DNA from 3 places in the Streptomyces sp. TLI_185 genome. Region 1 is predicted to be linked to each of the others. Evidence: riboswitches for the same ligand, from Rfam matches in the RefSeq annotation. Region 1 holds a riboswitch; each other region holds the start of a gene.

Evidence for each region. A riboswitch is a leader RNA that binds a small molecule or an ion and turns the genes downstream of it on or off. The one in region 1 is predicted to bind cyclic di-AMP.
Region 2: another riboswitch for cyclic di-AMP. It lies ahead of EDD92_RS39975 (LysM peptidoglycan-binding domain-containing M23 family metallopeptidase); the one in region 1 lies ahead of EDD92_RS20020 (transglycosylase family protein).
Region 3: another riboswitch for cyclic di-AMP. It lies ahead of EDD92_RS34745 (M23 family metallopeptidase); the one in region 1 lies ahead of EDD92_RS20020 (transglycosylase family protein).

What each region holds. Positions count from the first base shown of each region.
Region 1 is NZ_RKRB01000001.1:4,382,963-4,386,230, reverse strand. Features, by position in the region: gene EDD92_RS20025 (transglycosylase family protein) at 1-806, shown strand, start outside; cyclic di-AMP (ydaO/yuaA leader) riboswitch at 1,003-1,171, shown strand; gene EDD92_RS20020 (transglycosylase family protein) at 1,176-1,862, shown strand; gene eno (phosphopyruvate hydratase) at 2,156-3,268, shown strand, end outside.
Region 2 is NZ_RKRB01000001.1:8,703,015-8,706,282, reverse strand. Features, by position in the region: gene EDD92_RS39980 (DUF6250 domain-containing protein) at 1-391, opposite strand, end outside; gene EDD92_RS39975 (LysM peptidoglycan-binding domain-containing M23 family metallopeptidase) at 1,066-1,974, opposite strand; cyclic di-AMP (ydaO/yuaA leader) riboswitch at 1,979-2,137, opposite strand; gene EDD92_RS39970 (alpha-galactosidase) at 2,454-3,268, opposite strand, start outside.
Region 3 is NZ_RKRB01000001.1:7,522,765-7,526,032, reverse strand. Features, by position in the region: gene EDD92_RS34750 (GntR family transcriptional regulator) at 1-693, opposite strand; gene EDD92_RS34745 (M23 family metallopeptidase) at 880-1,644, opposite strand; cyclic di-AMP (ydaO/yuaA leader) riboswitch at 1,657-1,821, opposite strand; gene EDD92_RS34740 (pitrilysin family protein) at 2,025-3,268, opposite strand, start outside.

The DNA of each region.
Region 1 (3,268 bases):
GCGGCTCCTGGAGCGAGAACAGCGGCAACGGGTTCTACGGCGGGCTCAAGTTGACCCAGGAGAACTGGGAGAAGTACGGCGGCCTCGACTACGCGCCCAGTGCCGACCTCGCCAGCCGCAATCAGCAGATAGCCGTCGCCGAGAAGCTCCTGGACGACCAGGGCGTCGGCGCCTTCCATACCTGCGGACTGACCTCCGGGCTGACCAAGGACTCCGGTTCGGCCGACATTGACACCGGTGTACTGGACGGCGGTTCCGGTTCGTCCGATTCCTCCGGAGCATCCGGCTCAACTGGTCTGTCCAACTCCTCGGGCAGCGCTTCCGATGAGTCCTCTTCGTCGGATTCGTCCTCCGGCTCGTCCTCCAGTGCCTCCCCTTCGTCCTCCGCGAGTACGACGGACAACTCCACCGAATCCGGCACATCTGCCTCGCCGTCCACCTCTCCGTCCAAGAAGGCGACGGGCAACTCGCAGGGCGGCGACAGCTCGTCCACGGGCAAGGTGAAGGGTGGCGACTCGGACAATTCCGAGCCGCCGGCGGCCACTTGGAACCTCGTCGACACCGGCGCGATCGGCACCGGCCGCCACCGTGGCGCCAGCGCCGACGAGGCCGCCGACAGGACGAAGACCGACAGCCGCACGGACGACACGTACACCGTCCACGCCGGCGACACCCTCGCCTCCATCGCCGACTCCCTTGACCTGGACGGCGGGTGGCGGGCGCTCTACGCCGAGAACAAGAAGGCCATCGGCACCGACCCGAATCACATCTTCGCCGGTCAGACCCTGAAACTCGGTACCGAATAGGGCGAAAAACAACGGGAGTTCACGTCACATTTCGCCACTGAATGTCCGGTTTGGTGAAAGTGTGGGATGAGTCTCAGAAGCCCTGATCGTCTTTGAAATTCGACGGATCGCGTGTCTACCGTCGTCACCGCTCGTCAACACGAGCCCCGGCTGCCGCAACGCCGAATCCTGCCAGCGGCCGTACGGGAACAGTCGTCGCTTAACAGCGCCGTAGGCAGGAGCGGGGGACCCAAGGTAAGTGCCTGCCCGGGCAGTTGACGGGCGGCTAGGGGTGTAGCCGTGTCTCGTGAAAGCGAGGGCACGGCCGGGCAACTCAACCGGCCCGAACCCGACAGCTCACCTCGCAGGCGTCGGTGAGGGGATCGAACCATGCTGTTTTCCGGTAAGGGCAAGCACCGTCGTCCGTCCAAGGCCACCCGCGCCGCCGCGCTGGCCGGCGTCACCGGTGTCGCCATCGCCGCTCCGCTGATGGCGGCCGGCAACGCCTCCGCCGCCACCGCCTCCGAGTGGGACAAGGTCGCCCAGTGCGAGTCCGGCGGCAACTGGTCCATCAACACCGGGAACGGCTACTACGGCGGCCTGCAGTTCTCCGCCTCCACCTGGGCCGCGTACGGCGGCACGCAGTACGCCGCGCAGGCCAACCAGGCCAGCAAGTCCCAGCAGATAGCCGTCGCCGAGAAGGTCCTCGCCGCGCAGGGCAAGGGTGCCTGGCCGGTCTGCGGCACCGGCCTGTCCGGCGCCGCCTACAACGGCGGCAGCGCCTCCGGCAGCTCCAGCAGCTCGTCCTCCAGCAGCAGCCACTCCTCCGAGCAGAGCGCCTCCCGCTCCACCGAGCGCCCGACGGTCAAGAAGTCGACGAAGACCGTCACCACCCCGACCGGCAAGAAGGTCAAGAAGGGCGACGGCGAGTACAAGGTCGTCAAGGGCGACACCCTCAGCTCGATCGCCGAGAAGCACGGCGTCAAGGGCGGCTGGCAGAAGCTGTTCAAGCTGAACAAGGACATCGTCTCGGACGCCGACCTCATCTACCCGGGCCAGCAGCTGCACCTGAAGTGACACAGGGCTGACGGCCGGCTGAACCACAGCGCCCTCACAGCCGTGTCCCCCATCATGGCGGACACGTGAGGGTCACCCCCGTCCCCCACGGGCTCCCCGCTCCGGTGCGTGTTCCCCCGTACGCACCGGGGCGGGGTTCTTTTTGCTCCCGCTCTTTGTTCCGTTCGGAAACAATTTACTCTCGGTTCTGCCCAAGAGGTGGTCGGCAACGTGGCCGATCGGCCTCAGGCGGTTAGGCTCATCCCGCAGAGCCACCGCGCTACTGCCGTAGCCGTGTCACATCCAAGAAGGAGATGCTCGTGCCGTCCATCGACGTCGTCGTAGCCCGGGAAATCCTGGACTCCCGAGGCAACCCCACGGTCGAGGTCGAGGTCGGCCTCGACGACGGCAGCACGGGTCGTGCCGCCGTCCCGTCCGGCGCCTCCACGGGTGCCTTCGAGGCCATCGAGCTCCGCGACGGTGACCCCAACCGCTACCAGGGCAAGGGTGTCGAGAAGGCCGTCCTCGCCGTCATCGAGCAGATCGGCCCGGAGCTGGTCGGCTACGACGCCACCGAGCAGCGCCTGATCGACCAGGCCATGTTCGACCTGGACGCCACCGACAACAAGGGCTCCCTCGGCGCCAACGCCATCCTCGGCGTCTCCCTCGCCGTCGCCCACGCGGCCTCCGAGGCCAGCGACCTGCCGCTCTTCCGCTACCTGGGCGGCCCGAACGCGCACCTGCTGCCGGTGCCGATGATGAACATCCTGAACGGCGGCTCGCACGCCGACTCCAACGTGGACATCCAGGAGTTCATGATCGCCCCGATCGGCGCGGAGTCCTTCTCCGAGGCCCTGCGCTGGGGCGCCGAGGTCTACCACACCCTCAAGAAGGTGCTGAAGACCAAGGGCCTGTCCACCGGCCTCGGCGACGAGGGCGGCTTCGCCCCGAACCTGGAGTCCAACCGCGCCGCGCTCGACCTCATCATCGAGGCCATCAAGCAGGCCGGCTACGTCCCCGGCGAGCAGATCGCGCTCGCGCTCGACGTCGCCGCGTCCGAGTTCTACAAGGACGGCAAGTACGAGTTCGAGGGCAAGTCCCGCTCGGCCGCCGAGATGACCGAGTACTACGAGGAGCTCGTGGCGGCCTACCCGCTCGTCTCCATCGAGGACCCGCTGTTCGAGGACGACTGGGCCGGCTGGAAGGTCATCACCGACAAGCTGGGCGACAAGGTCCAGATCGTCGGCGACGACCTGTTCGTCACCAACCCGGAGCGCCTGGCCCGCGGCATCGAGGAGGGCACCGCCAACGCCCTGCTCGTCAAGGTGAACCAGATCGGCTCGCTGACCGAGACCCTGGACGCCGTCGAGATGGCCCAGCGCAACGGCTTCAAGTGCATGATGTCCCACCGCTCCGGCGAGACCGAG
Region 2 (3,268 bases), 4.3 Mb from region 1:
CGGCCAGTGCCCCGCTGCGGCGGGTGGCGAAGAGGTCGTCCGGGGAGCGGACGTCGGTGGCGTTCCAGAAGTTGTTGAGGTCGGACACGCGGTCGTTCGCGCCGCCTTGCGACACGGGCGTCGCCGTGTACTCGATGACGTACGGCCCTTCGAGCCGCTGTCTGAACCAGACCGTCGCCCCGGCGGGTACGTCGACCTCCAGCACCCCTCGGGAGGCGGTCACGGTGCCGCCCTGCTCCAGTTCGACCGCCCACTTGCCGAGGCCGTGGCGGAAGTCGTCGCGGGCGATGAGGCGGCCGCGGGGCGAGGCAGTGGCGGCCGGCGCGGGGGCGAGGGCGGCCAGGGCGGCGCCGGCAGCCAGGGCTCCGAATGCTCTACGGGTACTCGTCACGGGGCGGCTCCTTCGGGTGCAGTGAGGGTGGATCCGAGAAGGGTGAGCAGGTGGTCGGCCACTTTGCGGTGGCCCTCAACGCGGGGTGGACGTTGCAGTTGAAGTCCCCGTCCGCCGGGGAGAGCCAGTCAGTGGTGTCGACGAACTCGGTGTGCGGGTCGGCCAGTTCACCGACCGCGGCGGCGATGCCGTCGGCGTGCGCTCCGCTGAAGGGGCCCAGCGCGAGAATGCGGGCGTGCGGCGCGGCTTCCCGCAGCCGGGGAGGTAGGTCGCGGCAGGCGGCCGGGAACTCGGCCGAGCCGAAGGCCGTGTCGCTGGTGGTGAGAAGACGTCTTGACGGACAGCTCGACGGCGTACAACTGCTTCCGGCCGTCGCCGACCTGCACGTAGACCTGGGCGGCCACGATCACCGCCGAAGCGATGCCGCCTGGCGGTGCGTCGACCGACGCCGGGCACGGGAACCTCCACAGACCTGGGAAGGCGATAGGGAAAGCGCTTTCATCGCTACGGAGATCACTGTGCCCTCACCTCCCCCCGCTGTCGACACCCGTGCAGCCCCCGCCACAAGAACGCAATACGGCAAACATGAGCGCAGCCGGACACACCGAAGGCCGGACCCGGGGATCGGGGTCCGGCCTTCGGCAGCGTGTCAGGCAGGTGGTTCCAAGGGGATGTCAGCCGACGCCGACGCCCTTCGAGCGGAGGTAGGCGACCGGGTCCACGTCGGAGCCGTAGTCGGGCGTGGTGCGGATCTCGAAGTGCAGGTGCGGGCCGGTCACGTTGCCGGTCGCGCCGGAGAGGCCGAGCTGCTGCCCCGCGGTCACGGTCTGGCCGGCCGAGACGGAGATCTGGGACATGTGGCCGTACTGGGCGTAGTACCCGTCGGCCAGCCTGATGACGACCTGGTTGCCGTAGGCGCCGCCCCAACCGGCGGAGACGACCGTGCCCGCACCGACGGCCTTGAGGGCGGTGCCGGTCGGGACGACGAAGTCGACACCCGTGTGGTAGCCGCTGGACCACATACCCCCGGGCACGTGGTAGCCGGTGCCGACGGTGCCTCCGGCCACGGGGAGGGTGAAGCCGGTGGGGGCGGACTCCGAGGCCTTGGTGGCGGTCGCCCTGCCGGCGGACGAGGACGTCTTCGAGGCGGACGAAGCGGACGAGGACGACGACTTGGTGGTGTCCGTCGCGGCCTTCCGGCCGATCGTCAGCTTCAGGCCCGGGTGGATCAGCGACGGGTCGTCGCCGACGGCCCGGCGGTTGTCCGAGTAGAGCTTGTGCCAGCCGCCGGAGACATGCTGCTCGTCGGCGATCCTCGAGAGGTAGTCGCCGGCCCGCACTGAATAGGTCCGCACACCCGCATTGCCGGCGGCGCTCTTCTGGGCCGCCTTCTTCGCGGTGACCGGAAGGGACTGGACGGCCTTTTCCGAAACCGTCTGGGAAGCGGACTGGGTTGTGGCGGCATGGGCGCCGGTGGCCCCCATGAGCGGGAGAGCGAGTGCGGCGCCACCGGTTCCGGCGACGGCGATGGAGCGGGTGAAGCGCTGGGGCTTCGGGCGGCGGTGTTTACCCTTCGCGGGCATGACGAATTCCTCTCCGGCGCCTGCGAGGTGAGCTGTCGGGTTCGGGCTGGAGATGCCCGGCCGCGCATGCGACGCGGCTTTACCCCTAGCCGTTCCGGAGACCGGAACAGGCAGTTGTACCTGTGGGTCCCCCGCTCCTGCCGTTCACGGGTGAGTTGTGCGGGCACCGGGCGGCGGCAGGATTGGGCGTCCGTCCGGATTGGTGGCGAACGTAAGCGACCAAGACGCAAAGCAACAAGTGCCGGTTCCCCGTGAATGCGTTTCTATTGATCCCTTGGGAGAAAACCCGGTAACCCTGCGTTGATTCGGGGGTGATCGTCTCGACCAAACACCCTTGTAAAGCACGTGAATTACGTGGACATGACGCGCCACGCACCGTCATGGATATGACGCTCCTCACGTGCCCCTGCTCCAGGATCCCCCATTCAGGAGCGAGTTGGAATAAAGAGGCAGAAGGAGCGCCAATCCGGACAGAAGACTCAGATACGCCGCAGACGGAAAACTGCCGCGTCGAGGTCACCACGCAATCCGGTACGCAGTCCGTGATGCAGCAATACGGCACCGCTGTGGATTTCGCCCGTTTCAGGGCATTCATACGAGGCTGTCGGGTCGAGGCCCCGCAGTCGCAGCGCCGGCACGGGCTCGCCGTGGCTCTGCGCCTGGAGCCAGGCGAGGACGACCGCCTCGTCCCCGCGCACATACTGCACCGCACTCAGTCCGCCCCGCGGCGGCCGCAGCCGGTAGAGGTCCCCGTGCTGCACCAGCGGCCGGATCTCCTTGTAGAGCGCCACCCACTGGCCGGCCTCGGCCAGCTCCTCCTCGGTCCACCGGGTGAGGTCCCCGCCGACCCCGAGCACGCCGGCCATGGAGCTCACGAACCGGAAGCGCAGCGAGCTGACCCGGCCGTTGAGCTGGGTGTTCGGGCTGTCGGTGACCCAGGCGGCCATCACCCGTGCGGGGTGGACCTGGCTGAAGCCGTGCTGGATGGCGAGCCGGTCGAGCGGGTCGGTGTTGTCGGAGGTCCACACCTGGTCCGTACGGCTCATGATCCCGAGGTCGATCCGTCCGCCGCCGCCCGAGCAGGACTCGAAGGCGACATTCGGGTGGGCCGCCCGCAGCCGGTCCAGCAGGGCGTACAGGGCGCGGACATGATCGACCCAAAGGCGCTGCGGGTAGGGCTCGCCGGGCCAGCCCGCATCGGTGAAGCAGCGGTTGAAGTCCCACTTCACATAGTCGATGGGGGCGCTGGAGAGGAGCGCGTGGAGCTGCTCCCACAGGTATTCCTGGACGTCCT
Region 3 (3,268 bases), 3.1 Mb from region 1:
TTAATGCCGCAGGCCCGACATGTTTACGGCATGTTGCGAGTTCCTCACACCGTTGGCCCGCTCCGGGCCGCCGAACCGCAGCCGGTGCACCGCGCTCGAGCGCTCGGTGTGCAGTGTCGTGACCGCTCGCGCGCGCTCGCTGTCGCCGCGGGCCACGGCGTCGACGATCGCGCCGTGCTCCGCCCAGGACTCCACGGGGTTGGCGGGTGCCTCCACGGCGTACATCCATGCGATCTTGTGGCGCAGCTGGGTCAGCATCGAGGTCAGCGCGGGGCTGCCGGAGGCCTGGGCGAGCGTCTCGTGGAACCAGCCCCCCAGGGAGCGCAGATCCTCGCTGTTGCCCCTCCTGGCCCGCTCCTGGCCCAGTCTGACCAGGCCGCGCAGGACCTTGAGATGGGCATCGGTGCGCCGCTGGGCGGCCCGGGAGGCCCCGAGCGGTTCCAGGAGCATGCGCATCTCCAGCAGGTCGGCGGCCTCCTGCTCGGTCGGTTCCGCGACGCACGCGCCCGCGTGCCGCCGGGTCACCACGAAGCCCTCGGCCTCCAGGGTGCGCAGCGCCTCGCGCACGGGGACGCGCGAGACGCCGTAGCGGCGCGCGAGGAGTTCCTCGGTGAGCCGGCTGCCGCGCTCGTAGACACCGGCGACGATGTCGTCCCGGATCGCCGTGCACACCGAGTGCGCCGGAATACGCATGACCGACCTCCGACTTAATCCCCGTGAAACGTCGATGATTGACGTGTATCGGTGACTCTATTGCACGGAGCCGGAATTTCCGACGGCGGGCCGGAATCCATGGATATTTTTTGGACAGCGGGGCGACAGAAACACCGAAAGCCCCGGCTCGGGAGCCGGGGCTTCAGTAGATCTTGCGATCCGTCGTCAGACGTTCACGCCGTGCGAACGCAGATAGGCGACGGGGTCGATGTCCGAGCCGTACTCGGAGGTCGTACGGGCCTCGAAGTGCAGGTGCGGTCCGGTGGTGTTGCCGGTGGCGCCGGAGAGGCCTATCTGCTGGCCCGGGGTGACCGTCTGGCCCACCGAGACACCGATGGACGACAGGTGGCCGTACATGGTGTACGTACCGTCGGCCATCTTGATCACTATCTGGTTGCCGTACGCCCCGCCCCAGCCCGCCTCGACGACGGTGCCCGAGCCGACGGCGTGGACGGTCGTGCCGCTCGCGGCGTGGAAGTCGATGCCGGTGTGGCTGCCGGAGGACCACAGAGAACTGCTGGCCTGGTAGCCGGTGGAGACGTACGAGTTGGAGATCGGCGCCACGAACGTGTTGAGGCGCTTGCGCTCGGCCTCGCGGGCGGCGCGCTCCTTGGCCTCGCGCTCCTGCTTGGCCTTCGCGGCGGCCTTCTCGCGTGCCGCCTCCTGGGCCGCCTTCTTGAGCGCGGCCTCCTCGGCGGCCTGCTTCTGGGCGTCGGCCTGCGCGTCGATCTTGTCGGCGATCGTGTCGCCGATGCTGATCACGGGGGTGAGGCCGGTCTGCTCGACGGAGGTGTCGGCGGCGAGCGCGGGGGCTGCCAGGGTGCCGATGACGCCGGTGGTGGCGAGGGCCGCGACCCCGGCGGCGCGGGTGGTGGTGCGGTGCATCCGCGTGGGACGACGGTGCTTCCCGGTGGCGCGCGTGAACGCCATGTAGTGGCTGGTCCTTTCCTTCCCTGTCGCCTACCGGGTTAGCTGACGGGTTCGGAGCAGGAAGGTCTCCTACGGACCCCCTCGCTGCACGCGCGGGCGTCCGATTCACCCCAGGGACTGCGATGGGTCCCCGGCTCCCCTGGCTCGCGCCGTACGGGGACTCGGCGATGACTGTCCGGTGCCGCGGATGCGGCGCGGTGCCTGACGGACAGCCCGGACGACGCTAAGCGGGAGCACTTTCAATCCCCAAACGGATCACGCCTTTTGTAGCGCATGCCACAGGGCAGACAGGCAACCTCTCCCTCAATTCGGACATTGAGGGGCCCTGGTGACGCATCAGTCACCAGGGCCCCTACGCGCGCGTGCCGCTGAGGGTGCCTCTACTCGGCCGCCACGACGGTGACTTCGCCGATCCCGAGCGCCTCGACGGGCTCCTTGATCGCGGCCGCGTCCCCGACGAGAACCGTCACCAGACGGTCCACCGGGAAGGCGTTCACGGCCGCCGCGGTGGCCTCCACGGTGCCGGTCGCGGCGAGCTGCTGGTACAGCGTCGCCTGGTAGTCGTCGGGCAGGTGCTGCTCGACCTGGTCGGCCAGGGTGCTGGCCACGGCCGCCGCGGTCTCGTACTTCAGCGGTGCCACACCGACGAGATTCTGTACGGCGACGTCGCGCTCGGCGTCGGTGAGGCCGCCCTCGGCGAGCGTGCGCAGCACCGTCCACAGGTCCTGCAGCGCCGGGCCGGTGTTCGGGGTGTCGACGGAGCCGCTGATGGCGAGCATCGCGACACCGGAGCCGTCCGGGGCGGACCTGAGGACCTGGCCGAACGCACGCACACCGTAGGTGTAGCCCTTCTCCTCGCGCAGGACGCGGTCCAGGCGGGAGGTGAGGGTGCCGCCGAGGCAGTACGTGCCGAGCACCTGGGCCGGCCACACGCGGTCGTGCCGGTCGGCGCCGACGCGGCCGATGAGCAGCTGCGTCTGGACGGCGCCGGGACGGTCCACGATGATCACGCGCCCGGTGTCGTCGGCGGTCACCGGCGGCACGGGGCGGGGGTCGGCCTTGGAGCCGGTCCAGGCGCCCAGGGTGTCGCCGAGCAGCGCGTCCAGGTCGATGCCGGTGAGGTCGCCGACGACGACGGCGGTGGCCGTAGCGGGCCGGACGTGACGGTCGTAGAAGGCGCGTACGGCCGCCGCGTCGATCTTCTCGACCGTCTCCTCGGTGCCCTGGCGCGGGCGCGACATGCGCGAGGTCGCCGGGAACAGCTCCTTGGAGAGCTCCTTGGCGGCACGGCGCGAGGGGTTGGCCAGCTCGTGCGGGATCTCGTCGAGGCGGTTGCGGACCAGCCGCTCGACCTCGCCGTCGGCGAACGCGGGCGCCCTGAGGGCGTCGGCGAGCAGGCCGAGCGCCTTGGCGAGACGGGAGGCCGGGACCTCGAGGCTCAGACGTACGCCCGGGTGGTCGGCGTGCGCGTCGAGGGTGGCGCCGCAGCGCTCCAGCTCGGCGGCGAAGTCCTCGGCGGAGTGCTTGTCGGTGCCCTCGGAGAAGGCCCGCGCCATGATCGTGGCGACGCCCTCGAAGGCTGCCGGCTCGGCCTCCAGGGGGGCGTCCAGGAGCACCTCGACGG